DNA from 3 places in the Streptomyces sp. NPDC032822 genome. Region 3 is predicted to be linked to each of the others. Evidence: riboswitches for the same ligand, from Rfam matches in the RefSeq annotation. Region 3 holds a riboswitch; each other region holds the start of a gene.
What was found. A riboswitch is a leader RNA that binds a small molecule or an ion and turns the genes downstream of it on or off. The one in region 3 is predicted to bind cobalamin.

Region 1 (6,200 bases), on a different contig from region 3:
TCTCCGTGGAGGTCGCCAACACGATCTCCAAGGGTCTCGTCGACGAGACCGGCATCCGTCCCGAGGTCATCTTCGCCGCCCTGGTCGGCGCGATCCTCTGGAACCTGCTGACCTGGCTGGTCGGACTCCCCTCCAGCTCCTCGCACGCCCTCATGGGCGGCCTCATCGGCGCCACCATCGCCTCGGCCGGCGCCGGCGCGGTACACGGTGACGTCCTGGTCACCAAGGTGCTGATCCCCGCGATCGCGGCACCGCTGGTCGCGGGCCTCGCGGCGATGCTCGCCACCCGACTGTCGTACTCCCTCGGCAAGAAGGCCGACGGCAAGGCCGCCGCGAAGGGCTACCGGACCGGCCAGATCGCCTCCGCCGGCCTGGTCTCGCTGGCCCACGGCACCAACGACGCCCAGAAGACGATGGGCATCATCACCCTCGCCCTGGTCGCGGGCGGGGCCGTCGCGCCCGACTCCGACCCGCCCACCTGGGTCATCCTCTCCGCGGGCCTGGCCATCGCGCTGGGCACCTATCTCGGCGGCTGGCGCATCATCCGCACCATGGGCAAGGGCCTGACCGACCTTCAGCCGCAGCAGGGCTTCGCCGCCCAGACCAGCGCGGCCACGGTCATCCTGGCCTCCTCCCACCTCGGTTTCTCCCTCTCCACCACGCACTCCGTCTCCGGTTCGGTGATGGGCGCGGGCCTCGGCCGCAAGGGCGGTGTGGTCCGCTGGTCCACGGCGACCCGCATGTTCGTGGCGTGGGGCCTGACCCTGCCCGCCGCGGCCCTGGTGGGCGCGCTCGCCGAGTACGTGACCAGGATCGGGGACTTCGGCACCGCCCTGGTCGCGGTCTTCCTGATCGCCTCCAGCGCGGCCATCTGGAAGGTCTCCCGCCGCGAGGTGATCGACGCGAGCAACGTCAACGAGACCGACGGGAGCGGGGAGCCGGCCGGTGTGGTGACCACGGCGATCGCCGCCGTGACGCCGCCGCCCACGGGCACGGTGACCGAGGACCTCACGGCCACGATCCCGGCCCCGGCCGCCACCGCCACCGACCCCGCGGCCCCGCCGGCCGCGACCACCGTCTGAGCCCGGCCCCCAGGCACCTCCCCTCGTGAAGGAAGAAGCAGCATGAAGATCGACTGGGCGGCCCTCGGCTCCGTCTTCGGCGTCAGCCTCGTGATCACCGTGGCCCTCGTGGCCCTGTTCACCCTCGGCATCATGGGCCTGTCGCGCCGCGAACGGGCCACGGCCCAGGGCGACTCCGCCACCCTCGCGGTCACCGGCGCGTACGTGTGCTTCGCGGCGTGCGCGGCCGCGGTGGCGTACGGGATCTCACTGATCGTCGTCTGACCCGCGCGACCCGGACACCACGTGGGGTGCTGGACGGTTCTCCGTCCCGCACCCCACGTCTTTCCGTGACGGCTGCGACCACCCGCGTGTGGGTCTCAGCACACTCTCCCTTCGCAGGTCAACGGCAAGTTGACGGCCCTTCCAACACCGTGGTGGACTGCCGGGGCCATCTACGGCGGCAGGAGAGGAAGCCGGTGCGATTCCGGCGCGGTCCCGCCACTGTCACCGGGGCAGAAAGCCCCGGGAGCCAGGAACTCTCGCCGCCGATCTCGTCGAACCAGGGCGTGGACACCCTGAGTGAGGACATATCGCCATGCGCGGCTGCCGTTTGACGTTCACCACCGGTGCCCTGTCCGTGACCGCGGTCGGCTGAGCCGATGCGTGCCGATCGCGTCTTCGCGTACGGCGCCGCCGCCGGCCTTCTCGGCGACCTCCTGCTCGGCGATCCGCGCCGCGGGCATCCGGTCGCCCTGTTCGGGCGGGCCGCGGGCGCCGTGGAACGGGTGTTGTGGCGGGACCACCGCGGGTGGGGCGCGCTGCACGCCGTGGTGTGCGCCGGTGGCGCCGTCACGCTCGGCGCGATGGCCGCCCGTGCCGTACGCCGCTCCCCCGCCGCCTCCGTCGCGCTGACCGGCGCGGCCACCTGGGCCGTGGTCGGAGGGACGTCGCTCGCCCGGGAGGCCCGGACCGTCGGGCGGGCCCTGGAGGCCGGGGACGTCGACGCCGCACGGGCCCGGCTGCCGCATCTGTGCGGACGGGACCCGCAGGCCCTCGACGCCGACGGAATCGCCCGGGCGGTCGTCGAGTCCGTCGCCGAGAACACCTCCGACGCGGTGGTCGGGGCGCTGGTGTGGGGTGCTGTCGGGGGCGTACCGGGGCTGCTCGGCTTCCGGGCCGTGAACACCCTCGACGCCATGGTCGGGCACAGGTCGCCCCGGTACCGCCGCTACGGGTGGGCCTCCGCCCGCGCCGACGATGTCGCGGGGTGGCCGGGGGCGCGTCTGACCGCCGTGCTCGCCGCGGTGGCGGGGCCGGATCCGCGAGGTGCCGTGCGGGCCTGGCGGGCCGACGCGGCGAAGCATCCGAGCCCCAACGCCGGTCCCGTGGAGGCCTCGTTCGCGGGGGCGCTGGGCGTACGGCTCGGCGGGACCCTGTCCTACGCGGGACGGGTCGAGCACCGGCCGGTCCTCAACGAGGAGGGGCGCACCGTCGCGACCTGCGACATCGAACGGGCCGTACGGCTGTCGCGGCGCGTCGGCTGGCTCACGCTCGGCGTGGGCGTCGCCGCACGGCTGCTGACGCGGGGGCGTGCCTCATGACCGGTGGTGGACTGCTCGTCGCCGGGACCACCTCGGACGCCGGCAAGAGCGTCGTCACCGCCGGGATCTGCCGTTGGCTGGTGCGGCAGGGGGCGAAGGTGGCGCCGTTCAAGGCGCAGAACATGTCCCTCAACTCGTTCGTGACGCGGGAGGGTGCCGAGATCGGGCGGGCGCAGGCCATGCAGGCGCAGGCCTGCCGTATCGAGCCGACCGCGCTGATGAATCCCGTGCTGCTGAAGCCGGGCGGTGAACAGAGCAGCCAGGTCGTGCTGTTGGGAAAGGCGGTCGGGGAGCTCAGCGCCCGCGGCTATCACGGCGGGCGGCAGCAGAGGCTTCTCGGGACCGTTCTCGACTGTCTCGCCGAGTTGCGGGGCACGTATGACGCGGTGATCTGTGAGGGGGCGGGAAGTCCCGCCGAGATCAATCTCCGGCGGACCGACATCGTCAACATGGGCATCGCCCGGAACGCCGGGCTGCCGGTGCTCGTCGTCGGCGACATCGACCGCGGTGGCGTCTTCGCCTCCTTCTTCGGGACCGTCGCCCTGCTCTCCCCCGAGGACCAGGCGCTGGTCGCCGGGTTCCTCGTCAACAAGTTCCGGGGCGATGTGTCCCTGCTGGAGCCGGGGCTGGAGATGCTGCACGGCCTCACCGGACGGCAGACGTACGGCGTCCTGCCCTTTCGGCACGGGCTCGGCATCGACGAGGAGGACGGGCTGCGGGTCTCCCTGCGGGGCACGGTCCGGGAGTCGACCGTGGCGCCTCCGGTCGGCGAGGACGTCCTGCGGGTCGCCGTCTGCGCGGTTCCGCTGATGTCCAACTTCACGGACGTGGACGCGCTGGCCGCCGAGCCGGGTGTCGTCGTGCGGTTCGTGGACCGGGCGGAGGAACTGGCCGACGCTGATCTCGTCGTCGTCCCGGGGACCCGGGGAACCGTCCGTGCCCTGGAGTGGCTGCGGGAGCGGGGGCTCGCCGACGCCCTGGTCCGCAGGGCCGCCGAACAGCGGCCCGTCCTCGGCATCTGCGGCGGCTTCCAGGTCCTCGGCGAGCACATCGAGGACGACGTGGAGAGCCGTCGAGGCCATGTGGACGGGCTCGGGGTCCTCCCCGTGCGGGTGCGGTTCGCCCGCGAGAAGACCCTCACCCGGCCCGTCGGTGAGGCCCTCGGCGAACCCGTCGAGGGGTACGAGATCCATCACGGCATCGCCGAGGTCGACGGCGGGGACCCCTTCCTGGACGGCTGCCGGGTCGGGCAGACCTGGGGCACGCACTGGCACGGCTCCCTCGAATCCGACGGCTTCCGGCGGGCCTTCCTGCGCGAGGTGGCCGCCGCCGCGGGCCGCCGGTTCGTGCCGGCCCCCGACACCTCGTTCGCCGCGCTGCGCGAGGAGCAGCTCGACCGGCTCGGCGACCTGATCGAACAGCACGCGGACACGGACGCGCTGTGGCGGCTCATCGAGTCCGGCGCGCCGCAAGGACTGCCTTTCATTCCACCGGGAGCGCCCGCATGAGCACAGTGTTGTTGTTGTCCACCGCCGACACGGATCTGCTGGCCGCCCGGGCCGCTTCCGGCGCCTCCTACCGGATCGGCAATCCGACCCGGGTGGATGTCGCGGAGGAACTGCCCGGGCTGATCGAGGGCTCGGACCTCGCCGTCGTCCGTCTGCTGGGCGGCAAGCGGGCCTGGGAGGACGGGCTCGCCGCGCTGAAGGCGTCCGGCATCCCGACCGTCCTGCTGGGCGGCGAGACCGTGCCCGACGCCGAGTTGATGGCCGAGTCGTCCGTGCCCGCGGGTGTCGTCGCCGAGGCGCTGCGCTATCTCGTCGAGGGCGGCCCGGAGAACCTGACCGAGCTGGCCCGCTTCCTCTCCGACACCGTGCTGCTGACGGGCGAGGGCTTCGTCGAGCCGCTGAAGATGCCCGAGTACGGCGTCCACGGGGAGCGGGTGCTTGAGGACGGCCGTCCGACCGTCGGTGTGCTCTTCTACCGCGCCCACGAACTCAGCGGCAACACCGCCTTCGTGGACACGCTGTGCGAGGCGATCGAGGCGCGCGGCGCCAACGCCCTTCCCGTGTACTGCGGTTCACTGCGCGGCGCGGACGCGGGGCTGTACGAGATCCTGGGCCGGGCAGACGCTCTGGTCGCCACCGTCCTCGCGGCCGGCGGCACGCACGCCTCGCAGGCGTCGGCCGGCGGCGACGAGGAGGCCTGGGACATCGGGGCGCTGGCCGATCTCGACATCCCCGTGCTGCAGGGGCTCTGCCTCACCTCCTCGTACAGCGCCTGGTCCGCGTCGGACGCCGCCCTGTCCCCCATGGACGCGGCGATGCAGGTCGCGATCCCCGAGTTCGACGGCCGGCTGATCACGGTCCCCTTCTCCTTCAAGGAGCAGGGCCCGGACGACGTTCCGGTGTACGTCGCCGACCCCGAGCGGGCCGCCCGGGTCGCCGGGATCGCCGTACGGCACGCGCGGCTCGGGTACAAGCCGAACGCCGACAAGAAGCTGGCGCTCGTCTTCACCGCCTACCCGACCAAGCACTCGCGGGTCGGCAACGCGGTCGGCCTGGACACGCCCGCCTCGGCGATCCGCGTCCTGGACGCGCTGCGGGACGCCGGGTACGTCGTCGAGGGACACCCCGACAACGGGGACGAGTTGATCCACCGGCTGATCAACGCCGGTGGCCACGACGTCGAATGGCTCACCGAGGAGCAGCTCGCCGCCGCGCCCGCGCGGGTGCCGCTGGCCGACTACCGGGCGTGGTTCGACAAGCTCGACCCGCAACTGCGGGACGGCATGCTGGAGGCCTGGGGCGAGCCGCCGGGCAACCTGTACGTGGACGGGGACGAGATCGTGCTCGCCTCCCTCCGGTTCGGGAACGTCGTCGTGATGATCCAGCCGCCGCGCGGCTTCGGCGAGAACCCGATCGCGATCTACCACGACCCGGACATGCCGCCGTCGCACCACTACATGGCGGCCTACCGCTGGCTGGACAACAGCTTCGGCGCCGACGCGATCGTCCACATGGGCAAGCACGGCACCATGGAGTGGCTGCCGGGCAAGGGACTCGGCCTGAGCGGCGGGTGCGCGCCGGACGCCGTCCTCGGTGAACTCCCCCTCGTCTACCCCTTCATCGTCAACGACCCCGGCGAGGGCACCCAGGCCAAGCGGCGCGGGCACGCCACGGTCGTCGACCACCTGGTGCCGCCGATGGCCCGCGCCGACACCTACGGCGACCTGGCCAAGCTGGAGCAGCTGCTCGACGAGTACGCGCTCGTCTCCGACCTGGACCCGACGAAGGCCCCGGCCGTGCGGGCGCAGATCTGGACGCTGGTGAAGGCGGCCGAGCTCCACCACGACCTGCACATCGACGACCAGCCCGACGACGACGCCTTCGACGAGTTCGTCATGCACATCGACGGCTATCTGTGCGAGATCAAGGACGTGCAGATCCGCGACGGGCTGCACATCCTCGGCGGCGGTCCGGAGGCCGAGCCGCGCGTCAACCTCGTGCTGGCCGTGCTGCGGGCCTCGCAGGTG
Region 2 (6,200 bases), on a different contig from region 3:
CGTGCTCGAACTCCCGCGCAAGTCGGCCATCGCCCGGCACGCGGCCACGCTCGTCCAGGACGGCATGGTGGTCCACCTCGACGCCGGCACCACCTGCCAGCTGATCGTCCCGCTGCTGGCCGGGCGCAAGGACCTCACCGTCGTCACCAACGACTTCCACGTCGTGACGAGCCTCTTCGAGCTGCCGGAGATCGAGGTGATCCACACCGGCGGCATCGTCGACCGCGACAGCGGCTCCAGCAGCGGACGCCTCGCCGCGCGCACCCTGGAGACGATCAACCTGGACCTGTTCTTCATGAGCACCGGAGCCTGGAGCCTGGAGCGGGGCGTGACGTCCTTCTCGCTGGACAAGGTCGAACTCAAGCAGGCCGCGCTGGCCGCGAGTTCGCAGTGCGTACTGCTGGCGGACAGCACCAAGTACGGCTCGTTCGCGAAGTACCGCGTCACCGACCTGGCCAAGGTCGACACCATCGTCACCGACGACGGGCTGCCCGAAGGCGGCCGGGAGAGCATCACCGCCCTCGGGGTGGAGCTGCACGCGCTCACCCCGAGGGTGTGAGTCCTCAGCCCAGACGGGGGATCTCGATCGCCGGGCAGCGGTCCATCACCATCTCCAGGCCGGCGGCCCGGGTGCGCTCGTACGCGGCCTCGTCGATGACGCCGAGCTGGAACCAGACCGCCCGCGCGCCCTTCGCCACGGCCTCGTCGGCGACCGCCCCGGCGAGATCGCTGTTCACGAACACGTCGACGACGTCCACGTCGAACGGAATCTCCGCCAGCGAGGCGTATCCCCGCTCCCCGTGCACGGTCTCCGCCTGGGGGTGCACCGGCACGACCCGCTTGCCGTAGCGCTGGAGCACCTCGGCCACGCCGTACGCGGCGCGTCGCCGGTTCGACGACAGGCCCACCACGGCCCAGGTGTCGCCGAGCCCGGTGAGGATCTTGCGGACCGTTGCCTCGTCGCCGTACACCGTGGGTCTCCTCGGGGGTCGTGAAAGGGCTGGCCCCTGCCACAACCGTGCGCGGCGATCGGCGATTCCCGCACCGTGATAGCTTGCCGAGGCCAGTCGAACCCATGCACGTGGGTCAGGGAATCCGGTGCGAATCCGGAGCTGACGCGCAGCGGTGAGGGGGACGGGCGGGGCATCGGCCACTGGACGACGCGTATGTCGTCCGGGAAGGCGCCCCGACCGGACGATCCCGAGTCCGAAGACCTGCTGGCGACCCCCGCGGCCAACGCACGGCGGGGGAGCACCGTACGACCGGGCTCCGCGTTAGGGCCCTCGACGACCGAGGATCGACTCCCGTGCCGATAGCACGTCTTGCCCGTCCCTCCGCGCTGCTCGCGGCCACCACCCTGCTCCTGGCCGGCTGCGGCGACGCCGACAGCACCGACCCGGCCGCCGCCGTCACTCTCGACAACTGCGGTCATGCGGTCCGGGTCGAGGCCCCGCCGCAGCGGGCCGTCTCCCTCAACCAGGGCACCACCGAGATCATGCTCTCCCTCGGTCTCGCCGACCGCATGGTGGGTACGGCGACCTGGACCGACCCCGTGCTGAAGGGGCTGGAGAAGGCCAACGCCAAGGTGCCGCGGCTCGCGGACAACGCCCCCTCCTTCGAACGGGTCCTGGACACCGAACCGGACTTCGTCGCCTCCTCCTTCGTCTCCACGCTCGGCAAGGGCGGTGTCGCCACCCGGGACCAGTTCGAGAAGCTCGGCGTGCCGACCTACGTCTCCCCGTCCGACTGCGCGGGCAAGGACAACTCCGGCGACGGGGACGGCGCCCGCGGCGAGCCCCTGACCATCGAGGCCATCTACGACGAAGTGCGGGACCTGGCCGCCGTGTTCGGTGTGGAGGAGCGCGGCGAGAAGCTGGTGGCCTCCCTCAAGAAGCGGATGGACACGGCCACGTCGGACATCGACGCCTCCGACGTGAGCCTCCTCTACTGGTTCGCCAACGCCGAGTCGCCCTACATGGCCGGCTGCTGCGGCGCCCCCGGAGTCGTCACCCGTGAGCTCGGCGCGAAGAACGTCTTCGACGACACCCACGACGAATGGCCGCAGATCAACTGGGAGACGGTCGCCGACCGCGACCCCGACGTCCTCGTCATCGGCGACCTGACCCGCAAGTCGCAGACCGCCGAGTCGGCCGAGAAGAAGATCGCCTTCCTGGAGTCCGACCCGGTCACCAAGAACATGACGGCGGTCCGGCACCAGCGCTACGTCCTGCTCAGCGGGCAGGCCCTGAACCCCAGTATCCGCACGATCGAGGGCGTGGAGCAGGTCGCGGCGGGGCTGCGCGACTTCGGACTCGTGAAGTGACCACCCGGGCGGTCCTGCTCGGTGTCGCCGGGACGGTCCTGCTGTGCTGCTCGGTGGCCGTCGCCATCACCATCGGACCCGCCGACATCGACGTCGCCGACGTCTGGTCCGTGGTGGCCGCCCATCTGGGCATCGGCACCTCGGAGTTGACGCCGATCCGGGACGGCATCGTGTGGCAGCTCCGGCTGCCGCGCACCCTCCTCGCCGCCGTGTGCGGTGCCGGACTCGCCGTCTGCGGCGCGGTGATGCAGTCGCTGCTGCGCAACCCGCTCGCCGACCCGTTCGTGCTCGGGGTGTCCTCCGGCGCCTCCACCGGAGCCGTGGTGGTGGTCGTGCTGGGCGTCGGCGGGGGCGCGCTGTCCGTCCCGGCGGGTGCCTTCCTCGGCGCCCTGCTCTCCTTCGCGCTCGTGCTGTTCCTCAGCCACACCCTCGGCGGCAGCACCGACCGGGTCGTCCTCGCCGGCGTCGCCGCCATGCAACTGTTCTCCGCGCTCACCTCGTTCGTCGTGATGACCGCGGCCGACGCCGAGACCACCCGGGGCGTCCTGTTCTGGCTCCTCGGCTCCCTCGGCGGGGCGGGCTGGACCGACGTCTGGGTCTGCTGCGCCGTCCTGGCCGTGGCGCTCGTGGTCTGCCTGTCGTACGCCCGCACCCTCGACGCCTTCGCCTTCGGGCAGGACGCGGCGGCCGCCCTCGGGGTGTCGGTGGCCCGCACCCGTCTGGTGCTGCTCTGTGTCACCGCCCTGCTCACGGCCGCGCTGGTCAGCTCGGCCGGGGCCATCGGCTTCGTCGGCCTGGTGCTGCCGCACGCCGCCCGCGCCCTGGTCGGCCCGGGCCATGTCCGGCTGCTGCCGGTCACCGCGCTGGCCGGTGCCGTCTTCCTCGTCTGGGTCGACACCCTGGCCCGCACGGTCCTCGACCCGCAGGAGGTGCCGGTGGGCGTCGTGACGTCCCTGATCGGCGTGCCGGCCTTCGTGGCGGTGCTGTACCGGACGCGGAGGGTGCGGTGACCACGACCCCGCGTACGGAACGCGAGACGCCCCTCGCCACCGGCCTCCGCGCCGACCGCGTGAGCCGCCGCGCCGACGGCCGGCTCATCCTCGACGGCGTCGGCCTCACCCCCGAACCGGGCTCCACCGTCGGCCTCCTGGGCCCCAACGGCTCCGGCAAGTCCACCCTGCTGCGGCTGCTGGCCGGCCTGCTCACCCCGAGCGCCGGCGTGGTCACCCTCGACGGCACCCCGCTCGCCGACCGGCCCCGCCGCGAGGTCGCCCGCCGTCTCGCCGTGGTCGAGCAACAGGCGGACACCCAGGTCGAGTTGACGGTCCTGGATGTCGTACGGCTCGGACGGGTCCCGCACCGTCGCGCCTGGACGCCCGCCTCCGCCGACGACGAGCGGGCCGTGCTGGCCGCCCTGGACCGCGCGGGGCTCACCGACCGGGCCGGCCAGCCCTGGCACACCCTGTCGGGCGGCGAACGCCAACGGGTGCAGATCGCCCGCGCGCTCGCCCAGGAACCCCGTGAACTCCTCCTCGACGAACCCACCAACCACCTGGACATCCACCACCAGCTCGATCTGCTGGCCCTGGTCACCGCCCTCCCGGTCACCACGGTCGTCGCCCTGCACGACCTCAACCTCGCGGCGATGTACTGCGACCAGGTGGTCGTCCTGCACTCCGGCCGGGTCGTGGCGGCCGGCACCCCGGGCGAGGTCCTGACCGAGCGGCTCATCGCCGAGGTCTACGGGGTGCGGGCCGCGGTGACCCCCGAGGGCCCTCGGGGGCGTCCCCATGTGCGGTTTCTGGGCACCCTGGCTTGAACGCGTGTTCGGTCAGGCGGTGGCGCGGCGCTGCCCGCCCGCCTACGCTCGGCCCGTGCTGAGCATCATCGACGCCCGAACCGGCAAGCTCGTCCAAGCCGCCCCCGCCCGCCGGGGCCTGACCCGTGTCCAGGCCCACGCGGAGGGCTACGACAGCACCACCCTGCGCGTTCTGCTGGTCGCCGATGTCCTGGTCCGGGCACTGGAGATCGGCGGCACACCCGTCTGGGCGCTACTCACCGGCGCCCGGGAGCAGGCGGAACTGCACGCGGGCGCCGCCGCCCTGGGCATCCGGCCCTTCGAGGACAGCCGGGACGTCTCGGCCGGGCTCGGGGAGGCGCAGGTCGTCCATGTGGTGGGGGAGAGCGGACCCACCCCCGAGGGCGTCCGTGTCGCCGTCGCCCCCGTGGAGCGGACGCCCGTCGCGCTCCTGGAGGGCGCCGCCCCGGCCGCCGTACGCCTGGCCCTGCTCTCCCGGCCCCGGAACGAGCCCGTGCGACTCGACGCGGACGCGCTGGGCGACGCCCACCAGACCCTCGTACGGTGGCGCCGCGCGGTGGCCGACTGGGCACGCGAGCCCTCGCGGGCCATTCCCGAGGACGTGCGCGCGGAACTCCGTACCGCCTGGGAGAACGACCTCGACGTGGGCGCGGTGCTGCGGGTCCTCGGGCAGGTGGAGACCTCGGACCGGCCGGAGGGCGCCCGCTTCGAGACGTACGCCTACGCCGACCGGCTGCTCGGTCTCGAACTCACCCGCGACGTGGGGTCGTCGGCGTGATCGCGCGGGCGGGAGCGGGCCCGCTGCGACACCTGGTCGTCCTGCGGCACGCCAAGTCGCAGTGGCCGGAGGGTGTCCCCGACCACGAACGCCTGCTCGCGCCCCGCGGACGCCGGGACGCGCCGGCCGCGGGCCGGGCCCTCGCCCTGGCCGACCTGCTGCCGGACCTCGCCGTGTGCTCCACGGCGGCCCGCGCCCGGCAGACCTGGGAGCTGGCCTCCGCGCAGTGGGACACCCCGCCGCCGGTGCGGCTCGACGCGCGGGTGTACGCGGCCGACGTACCCGAACTGCTGGCCGTCGTGCACGAGACGCCCGCCGAGACCGACACCCTGCTGCTCGTCGGTCACAATCCCGGTCTGGAGGAGCTGGTCCTCGGCCTGGCCGGGGACGGCCTCGACGGTGCCCTCGACGAGGTCCGCCTCAAGTTCCCCACCTCGGCGGTCGCCGTCCTGGCCTGGCGCGGTACCGACTGGCGCGACCTGGCCCCGGGCACGGCCCTGCTGACCGACGTGATCGTCGCCCGCGGAAAGAAGGTCTGAGGACCGGCCCGGCCGATCGGCCCCGCCCCGCCGCCGACGTCCCGCGGCGGATGCGCGCACCACCCGGCGGCAGACCGGCGGCGCGGCCGGCCGGGGTGGCGCGATCGGCACCGGCGTCGTGAGCGGTCCGGCCGCGGGCGGACCCGGTGCCGCGCGGTCCGCCCGCCCAGCCCCTCCGGTCGCCCCGCCCGGAACGGGCCGTGCCGGTCAAGTGGTCTCCCCGCGCACCGACCACAGGGGAGCCGGGTGTCCAGGACACCGCCCCCACACCTCCGGCGGCGGCGGGCGCGGGCGCGCCGCATAGGGTGGCCGGATGCCGGACGAGTACCGCACAGTGGCCCGCGCGGGCGTGCACGAGACCGAGGTCAACCGCTCCCGCTTCCTGTGCTCGCTCGCCCCGGCGGCCACCGAGCGGGAGGCCCAGGACTTCGTCGCCGGTGTCCGCAGGGCGCATGCCGATGCCACCCACAACTGCTTCGCGTACGTCATCGGCGCCGCAGCCGGGATCCAGAAGGCGAGCGACGACGGCGAACCCGGCGGCACCGCGGGCGTCCCCATGCTCCAGATGCTGCTGCGCCGCGACATGCGCTACGTCGTCGCCGTCGTCACCCGCTACTACGGCGGCGTCAAGCTCGGCGCGGGCGGCCTCATCCGGGCGTACGGGGGAGCGGTCGGCGAGGCCCTGGACACCCTGGGCACCCGCACCCGCCGCCGCTTCCGGCTCGCCACGGTGACGGTCGA
Region 3 (6,200 bases):
GCTGATGGAGTCGTCGGTCGCGGTGATGGCGCTGATCGCGGCGAGCATCATCGACCCGGGCCTGTACTTCGCGATGAACGCCCCCGCGGGCGTGATCGGCACCACCGTCGAGAACGCCTCGCAGGTGGTGACCGGTTGGGGATACTCCATCACGCCCGCCGAACTCGCCCAGGCGGCGCGGGACGTCGAGGAGTCGACCCTGCTCTCCCGCACCGGCGGCGCGCCCACGCTCGCCGTCGGGGTGTCGCAGATCTTCTCCGAGGTGACCGGCGGGGGCCTCAAGGCCTTCTGGTATCACTTCGCGATCATGTTCGAGGCGCTGTTCATCCTGACCGCGCTGGACGCCGGCACCCGGGTCGGCCGGTTCATGCTCCAGGACATGCTGGGCAACGTCTACCGGCCCTTCCGGAACATCGGCTGGAAGCCCGGCCTGGTCGTCACCAGCGCGGTGGTGTGCGGGCTGTGGGGCTACTTCCTGTGGGTCGGCGTCCACGAACCCCTCGGCGGCATCAACCAGTTGTTCCCGATCTTCGGCATCTCCAACCAGTTGCTCGCGGCGGTCGCGCTGGCCGTCTGCACGACCCTGCTGGTGAAGTCCGGACGCCTGAAGTGGGCCTGGATCACCGGGGTTCCGCTCGCCTGGGACGCCACGGTCACCCTGACGGCGAGCTGGCAGAAGGTGTTCTCCGGTGACCCCAAGGTCGGCTTCTTCAAGCAACGGTCCGTGTTCCAGGACGCGATCGACCGGGGCGAGGTGCTGCCGCCCGCCAAGACCATGGACGACATGCACACCGTGGTCACCAACTCCACGGTGGACGGCGTCCTCGCGGCCGTCCTGGCGGTGCTGATCGTCATCGTGATCGCGGACGCGGCCCGGGTCTGTGTCCGGCACGTCCGGCGGCCCGCGCTCTCCACGCTCAGCGAGGCGCCCTACGTCGAGTCGAAGATCGTCGCTCCGGCCGGGCTGTTCCCGACCGGGAAGGAGAAGGAGGAGGAACGCCGTGCGGTCGGCACTTCTCCGGGCGTGTAGAGGAGTGCGCTGGTACATGCGGGAGCTGACCGACGAGTCGGCGTACGACCGCTATGTCGCGCACCTGCGCCGGGACCGTCCGGACGCGGCCGTGCCCTCCCGGCGCGACTTCGAGCGGATGCGCACGGACCGGCAGGAGGCGGACCCCCGGCAGGGGTTCCGCTGCTGCTGAAGGCCGGTCCGCGGTCGTACGGGGCGGACACAGAACCGCCACATACCGATATACGGACGAGGTCTTTCGCTTTCCCGACAGCGTCGCCTAGATTGCCTGCGCGTTACACAGGTGATCAGTGAGGGGACGGAGTCGCGGAATGTCGCAAGCGCCTGAAGTGAGACCACCGGTGGTGACACCGGTCCGCGTGGTCATCGCCCTCTGCCTCTTCGCACCCTTCGTGGCGATGCTGTGGGTCGGTTCCTACGCCAAGACCGATCCGGCCTTCATCGGTATCCCGTTCTTCTACTGGTACCAGATGGCGTGGGTGCTGATCTCCACGGCACTGACGATGATCGCGTACAAGCTGTGGCAGCGCGACCAGCGTGCCCGCAAGGGGGGTGCGTCCCAGTGAAGGACGGCGTGAACGGCGTCGCACTCGCCGTCTTCATCTTCTTCTTCGTGGCCGTCACGGTCATGGGCTTCCTCGCCGCGCGCTGGCGCAGGTCCGACGAGCAGAGCCTGGACGAATGGGGCCTGGGCGGCCGGTCGTTCGGCACCTGGGTCACCTGGTTCCTGCTCGGCGGCGACCTGTACACGGCGTACACCTTCGTCGCCGTACCGGCGGCGATCTACGCGGCGGGCGCGGCCGGCTTCTTCGCGGTGCCCTACACGATCCTGGTGTACCCGCTGATCTTCACGTTCCTGCCCCGCCTGTGGTCGGTCTCGCACAAGCACGGGTATGTGACGACCTCGGACTTCGTGCGCGGCCGGTTCGGCTCGAAGGGCCTGTCGCTGGCCGTGGCCGTCACCGGCATCCTCGCGACCATGCCGTACATCGCGCTCCAACTGGTCGGCATCCAGGCCGTCCTGGACGTGATGGGCGTCGGCGGCGGCGAGGACACCAACTGGTTCGTCAAGGACCTCCCGCTGCTGATCGCCTTCGGTGTGCTGGCCGCGTACACGTACTCCTCGGGGCTGCGTGCGCCCGCGCTGATCGCGTTCGTGAAGGACACGCTGATCTACATCGTCATCGCGGTGGCGATCATCTACATCCCGATCAAGCTGGGCGGCTTCGACGAGATCTTCGCCAAGGCGGGCGAGGCGTACAGCCAGACCAACCCGGCGACGGGCGCGCCACGCGGTGCGCTGGTACCGGGCGAGGCGGGGCAGTGGACGTACGCCACACTGGCGTTGGGCTCGGCCCTCGCGCTCTTCATGTACCCGCACTCGATCACGGCGACGCTGTCCAGCCGCAGCCGTGAGGTGATCCGCCGCAACACCACCATCCTGCCGCTGTACTCGCTGATGCTCGGTCTGCTGGCGCTGCTGGGCTTCATGGCCATCGCGGCCGGGATCAAGGTCAGCAACGGGCAGTTGGCGATCCCGCAGCTGTTCGAGACGATGTTCCCGGACTGGTTCGCGGGCGTGGCCTTCGCGGCCATCGGCATCGGTGCGCTGGTGCCGGCGGCGATCATGTCGATCGCCGCCGCGAACCTCTTCACCCGCAACATCTACAAGGACTTCATCAAGCCGGACGCGACGCCCGAGCAGGAGATGAAGGTCTCCAAGCTGGTCTCGCTCCTGGTGAAGGTCGGCGCGCTGGCCTTCGTCCTCACCATGGACAAGACGGTCGCCATCAACTTCCAGCTCCTCGGCGGCATCTGGATCCTGCAGACCTTCCCGGCCCTGGTCGGCGGTCTGTTCACCCGCTGGTTCCACCGCTGGGCCCTGCTGGCGGGCTGGGCGGTCGGCATGGTCTACGGCACGGTCGCCGCGTACGGCGTCGCCTCGCCGACGCAGAAGCACTTCGGCGGCTCGTCGAAGGAGATCCCCGGCATCGGTGAGATCGGCTACATCGGCCTGACGGCGTTCGTCCTCAACCTGGTGGTGACGGTGGTCCTCACCTTCGTCCTGAAGGCCCTCAAGGCCCCGGACGGCATCGACGAGACGTCCCCGCAGGACTACACGGCGGACGCCGGCGACCCCGGCGTCGAGGTGGAGCTGCCCCCGGCCACGGCGGGCACCACGCACTGAGCCGTACGCCACGACCACGGGCCGCCGGAGCGATCCGGCGGCCCGTGGTCGTGTGTCCCGGTATTGGGTGCCGTGTCTCGGCGGCATCACGCTCCTCATCTGCCAGTTGACGCTCTGAAACCAGCGCGACACAACATATGGGGGTGCTGTCCCCACCCGGCACAAGATGTATGCTCGTGCTCGCTGTCGTCGCAGGGGAATCCGGTGCGAATCCGGAACTGTCCCGCAACGGTGTACTCATGCGCGCATATGCGTGTATGGGAGTCAGTCCGAGGACCTGCCGACAGCGCGCCCGGCCACCAGGCCCGGGTGCCATGACGTCCGGGCCTCGCGGAATGGGCCGGTGGACGCGACGCCGTGTGCGGTCGTGCGCTGCCCCCTGCCCTCCTTGAGGCCCCCCGTGCCGAGCGAGGGAGAGCCCCACGTGACCATCGCGCCAGCAGACCCGGCTTCAGTCGTCGAGACGATCGACGCCGTCGAGGTCGCCGAGGTCGTCCAGGCCATCGAGGCGGGGACCGACGGTCCCGGAACCGCGTTGCTGCGGACCCTGACCGAGCTGACCGCCGACCTCCCCGACGCCGACCCCGGCCGGGTCGCCGCCGCCGCGCTGCGCGGCCGGTCCGCGCGGGCGGACGAGTCGGAGCTGCGCGAGCTGGCCACCGAGGCCGCCGCCGGCCTGATCTCCGAGGACCCCGCCTACTCGCGGCTCGCGGCCCGCCTGCTGACGATCAGCATCCGCGCCGAGGCCGCCTCCCAGGGCGTCACGTCCTTCACGGAGTCGGTCGTGGTGGGCCACGGCGAGGGTCTCATCGCGGACCGTACGGCCGAGTTCGCGCGGGTCCACGCCGCACGCCTGGACACGCTGGTCGACCGGCAGGCGGACGACCGCTTCGGGTACTTCGGTCTGCGCACGCTGCACAGCCGCTATCTGCTCCGGCACCCCATCACCCGGCGGGTGATCGAGACGCCCCAGTACTTCATGCTGCGGGTGGCGTGCGGTCTGGCCGAGGACGACAGCACCCGCGCCCTGGACGAGGTCGCGGCCCTGTACCGGCTCATGAGCCGCCTCGACTACCTCCCCTCCTCCCCCACCCTCTTCAACTCCGGCACCCGGCACCCCCAGATGTCGTCCTGCTACCTCCTCGACTCCCCGCTGGACGAGCTGGACTCCATCTACGGCCGCTACCACCAGGTCGCCCGGCTCTCCAAGCACGCCGGCGGCATCGGCATCGCGTACTCCCGCGTCCGCTCCCGCGGTTCGCTGATCCGCGGCACCAACGGGCACTCCAACGGCATCGTGCCGTTCCTGAAGACCCTCGACGCCTCGGTCGCCGCCGTGAACCAGGGCGGCCGGCGCAAGGGCGCGGCGGCGGTCTACCTGGAGACCTGGCACTCCGACATCGAGGAGTTCCTGGAGCTGCGCGACAACACCGGTGAGGACGCCCGGCGTACGCACAACCTGAACCTCGCGCACTGGATCCCGGACGAGTTCATGCGCCGGGTGAACGCCGACGCGCCGTGGTCGCTGTTCTCGCCCGCCGACGTGCCCGAACTGGTCGACCTGTGGGGCGAGGAGTTCGACGCGGCGTACCGCAAGGCGGAGGCCGAGGGGCTCGCGAAGAAGACGATCCCGGCCCGCGACCTGTACGGCCGCATGATGCGCACCCTCGCGCAGACCGGCAACGGCTGGATGACCTTCAAGGACGCCGCCAACCGCACCGCCAACCAGACGGCCGAGCCGGGGCACGTCGTGCACTCCTCCAACCTCTGCACGGAGATCCTGGAGGTCACGGACGACGGGGAGACCGCGGTCTGCAACCTGGGGTCGGTGAACCTCGGCGCCTTCGTGGACCCGATTCGCCGGGACATCGACTGGGAGCGCCTGGACGAGACGGTCCGCACGGCCGTCACCTTCCTCGACCGGGTCGTCGACATCAACTTCTACCCGACCGAGCAGGCCGGCCGTTCCAACGCCAAGTGGCGCCCGGTGGGCCTGGGCGCGATGGGCCTCCAGGACGTCTTCTTCCAGCTGCGGCTGCCCTTCGACTCGCCCGAGGCGAAGGCACTGTCCACACGGATCGCCGAGCGCATCATGCTCGCCGCCTACGAGGCCTCCGCCGACCTCGCCGAGCGCAACGGCCCGCTGCCGGCCTGGGAGAAGACGCGTACCGCCAGGGGTGTGCTGCACCCCGACCACTACGGCGTCGAGCAGACCTGGCCCGAGCGCTGGGCGGCACTGCGGACCCGGATCGCCTCGACGGGCCTGCGCAACTCGCTGCTGCTCGCCATCGCCCCGACCGCCACCATCGCGTCGATCGCCGGCGTGTACGAGTGCATCGAGCCGCAGGTGTCCAACCTGTTCAAGCGGGAGACGCTGTCCGGCGAGTTCCTCCAGGTCAACTCGTACCTGGTGAAGGAGCTGAAGGCGCTGGGCGTCTGGGACTCCCGCAGCCGTGAGGCGCTGCGCGAGTCGGGCGGTTCGGTGCAGGGCTTCGCCTGGATCCCCGAGGACGTACGGGCGTTGTACCGCACGGCGTGGGAGATCCCGCAGCGCGGCCTGATCGACATGGCGGCGGCCAGGACCCCCTACCTCGACCAGTCCCAGTCCCTGAACCTGTTCCTGGAGACGCCGACCATCGGCAAGCTCTCCTCGATGTACGCGTACGCCTGGAAGTCGGGCCTGAAGACGACGTACTACCTGCGCTCGCGCCCGGCGACCCGGATCGCCCGTGCCGCACAGGCCCAGGCCCAGCCCGAGAACACCCTCCCGGTACAGCAGGCCGTCGACCCCGAGGCCGTCGCCTGCTCCCTTGAGAACCCCGAGTCCTGCGAGGCCTGCCAGTAATGACCAGCGAAGCCAAGAACCTTCTCGACCCGGGCTTCGAGCTGACCCTCCGCCCGATGCGCTACCCGGACTTCTACGAGCGCTACCGGGACGCGATCAAGAACACCTGGACCGTCGAGGAGGTCGACCTCCACTCG

Region 1: another riboswitch for cobalamin. It lies ahead of ACZ5VD_RS23160 (cobalamin biosynthesis protein); the one in region 3 lies ahead of ACZ5VD_RS21440 (ribonucleoside-diphosphate reductase subunit alpha).
Region 2: another riboswitch for cobalamin. It lies ahead of ACZ5VD_RS12070 (ABC transporter substrate-binding protein); the one in region 3 lies ahead of ACZ5VD_RS21440 (ribonucleoside-diphosphate reductase subunit alpha).

Annotation. Positions count from the first base shown of each region.
Region 1 is NZ_JBVIOL010000008.1:59,086-65,285, forward strand. It holds gene ACZ5VD_RS23150 (inorganic phosphate transporter) at 1-1,082, shown strand, start outside; gene ACZ5VD_RS23155 (hypothetical protein) at 1,125-1,346, shown strand; cobalamin riboswitch at 1,483-1,622, shown strand; gene ACZ5VD_RS23160 (cobalamin biosynthesis protein) at 1,724-2,665, shown strand; gene ACZ5VD_RS23165 (cobyric acid synthase) at 2,662-4,173, shown strand; gene cobN (cobaltochelatase subunit CobN) at 4,170-6,200, shown strand, end outside.
Region 2 is NZ_JBVIOL010000003.1:651,998-658,197, reverse strand. It holds gene ACZ5VD_RS12080 (DeoR/GlpR family DNA-binding transcription regulator) at 1-559, shown strand, start outside; gene ACZ5VD_RS12075 (CoA-binding protein) at 564-971, opposite strand; cobalamin riboswitch at 1,048-1,236, shown strand; gene ACZ5VD_RS12070 (ABC transporter substrate-binding protein) at 1,307-2,323, shown strand; gene ACZ5VD_RS12065 (FecCD family ABC transporter permease) at 2,320-3,333, shown strand; gene ACZ5VD_RS12060 (ABC transporter ATP-binding protein) at 3,330-4,142, shown strand; gene ACZ5VD_RS12055 (hypothetical protein) at 4,198-4,920, shown strand; gene ACZ5VD_RS12050 (SixA phosphatase family protein) at 4,917-5,459, shown strand; gene ACZ5VD_RS12045 (YigZ family protein) at 5,773-6,200, shown strand, end outside.
Region 3 is NZ_JBVIOL010000007.1:194,519-200,718, forward strand. It holds gene ACZ5VD_RS21420 (carbon starvation CstA family protein) at 1-1,030, shown strand, start outside; gene ACZ5VD_RS21425 (YbdD/YjiX family protein) at 1,047-1,202, shown strand; gene ACZ5VD_RS21430 (DUF3311 domain-containing protein) at 1,342-1,596, shown strand; gene mctP (monocarboxylate uptake permease MctP) at 1,593-3,218, shown strand; cobalamin riboswitch at 3,389-3,517, shown strand; gene ACZ5VD_RS21440 (ribonucleoside-diphosphate reductase subunit alpha) at 3,643-6,063, shown strand; gene ACZ5VD_RS21445 (ribonucleotide-diphosphate reductase subunit beta) at 6,063-6,200, shown strand, end outside.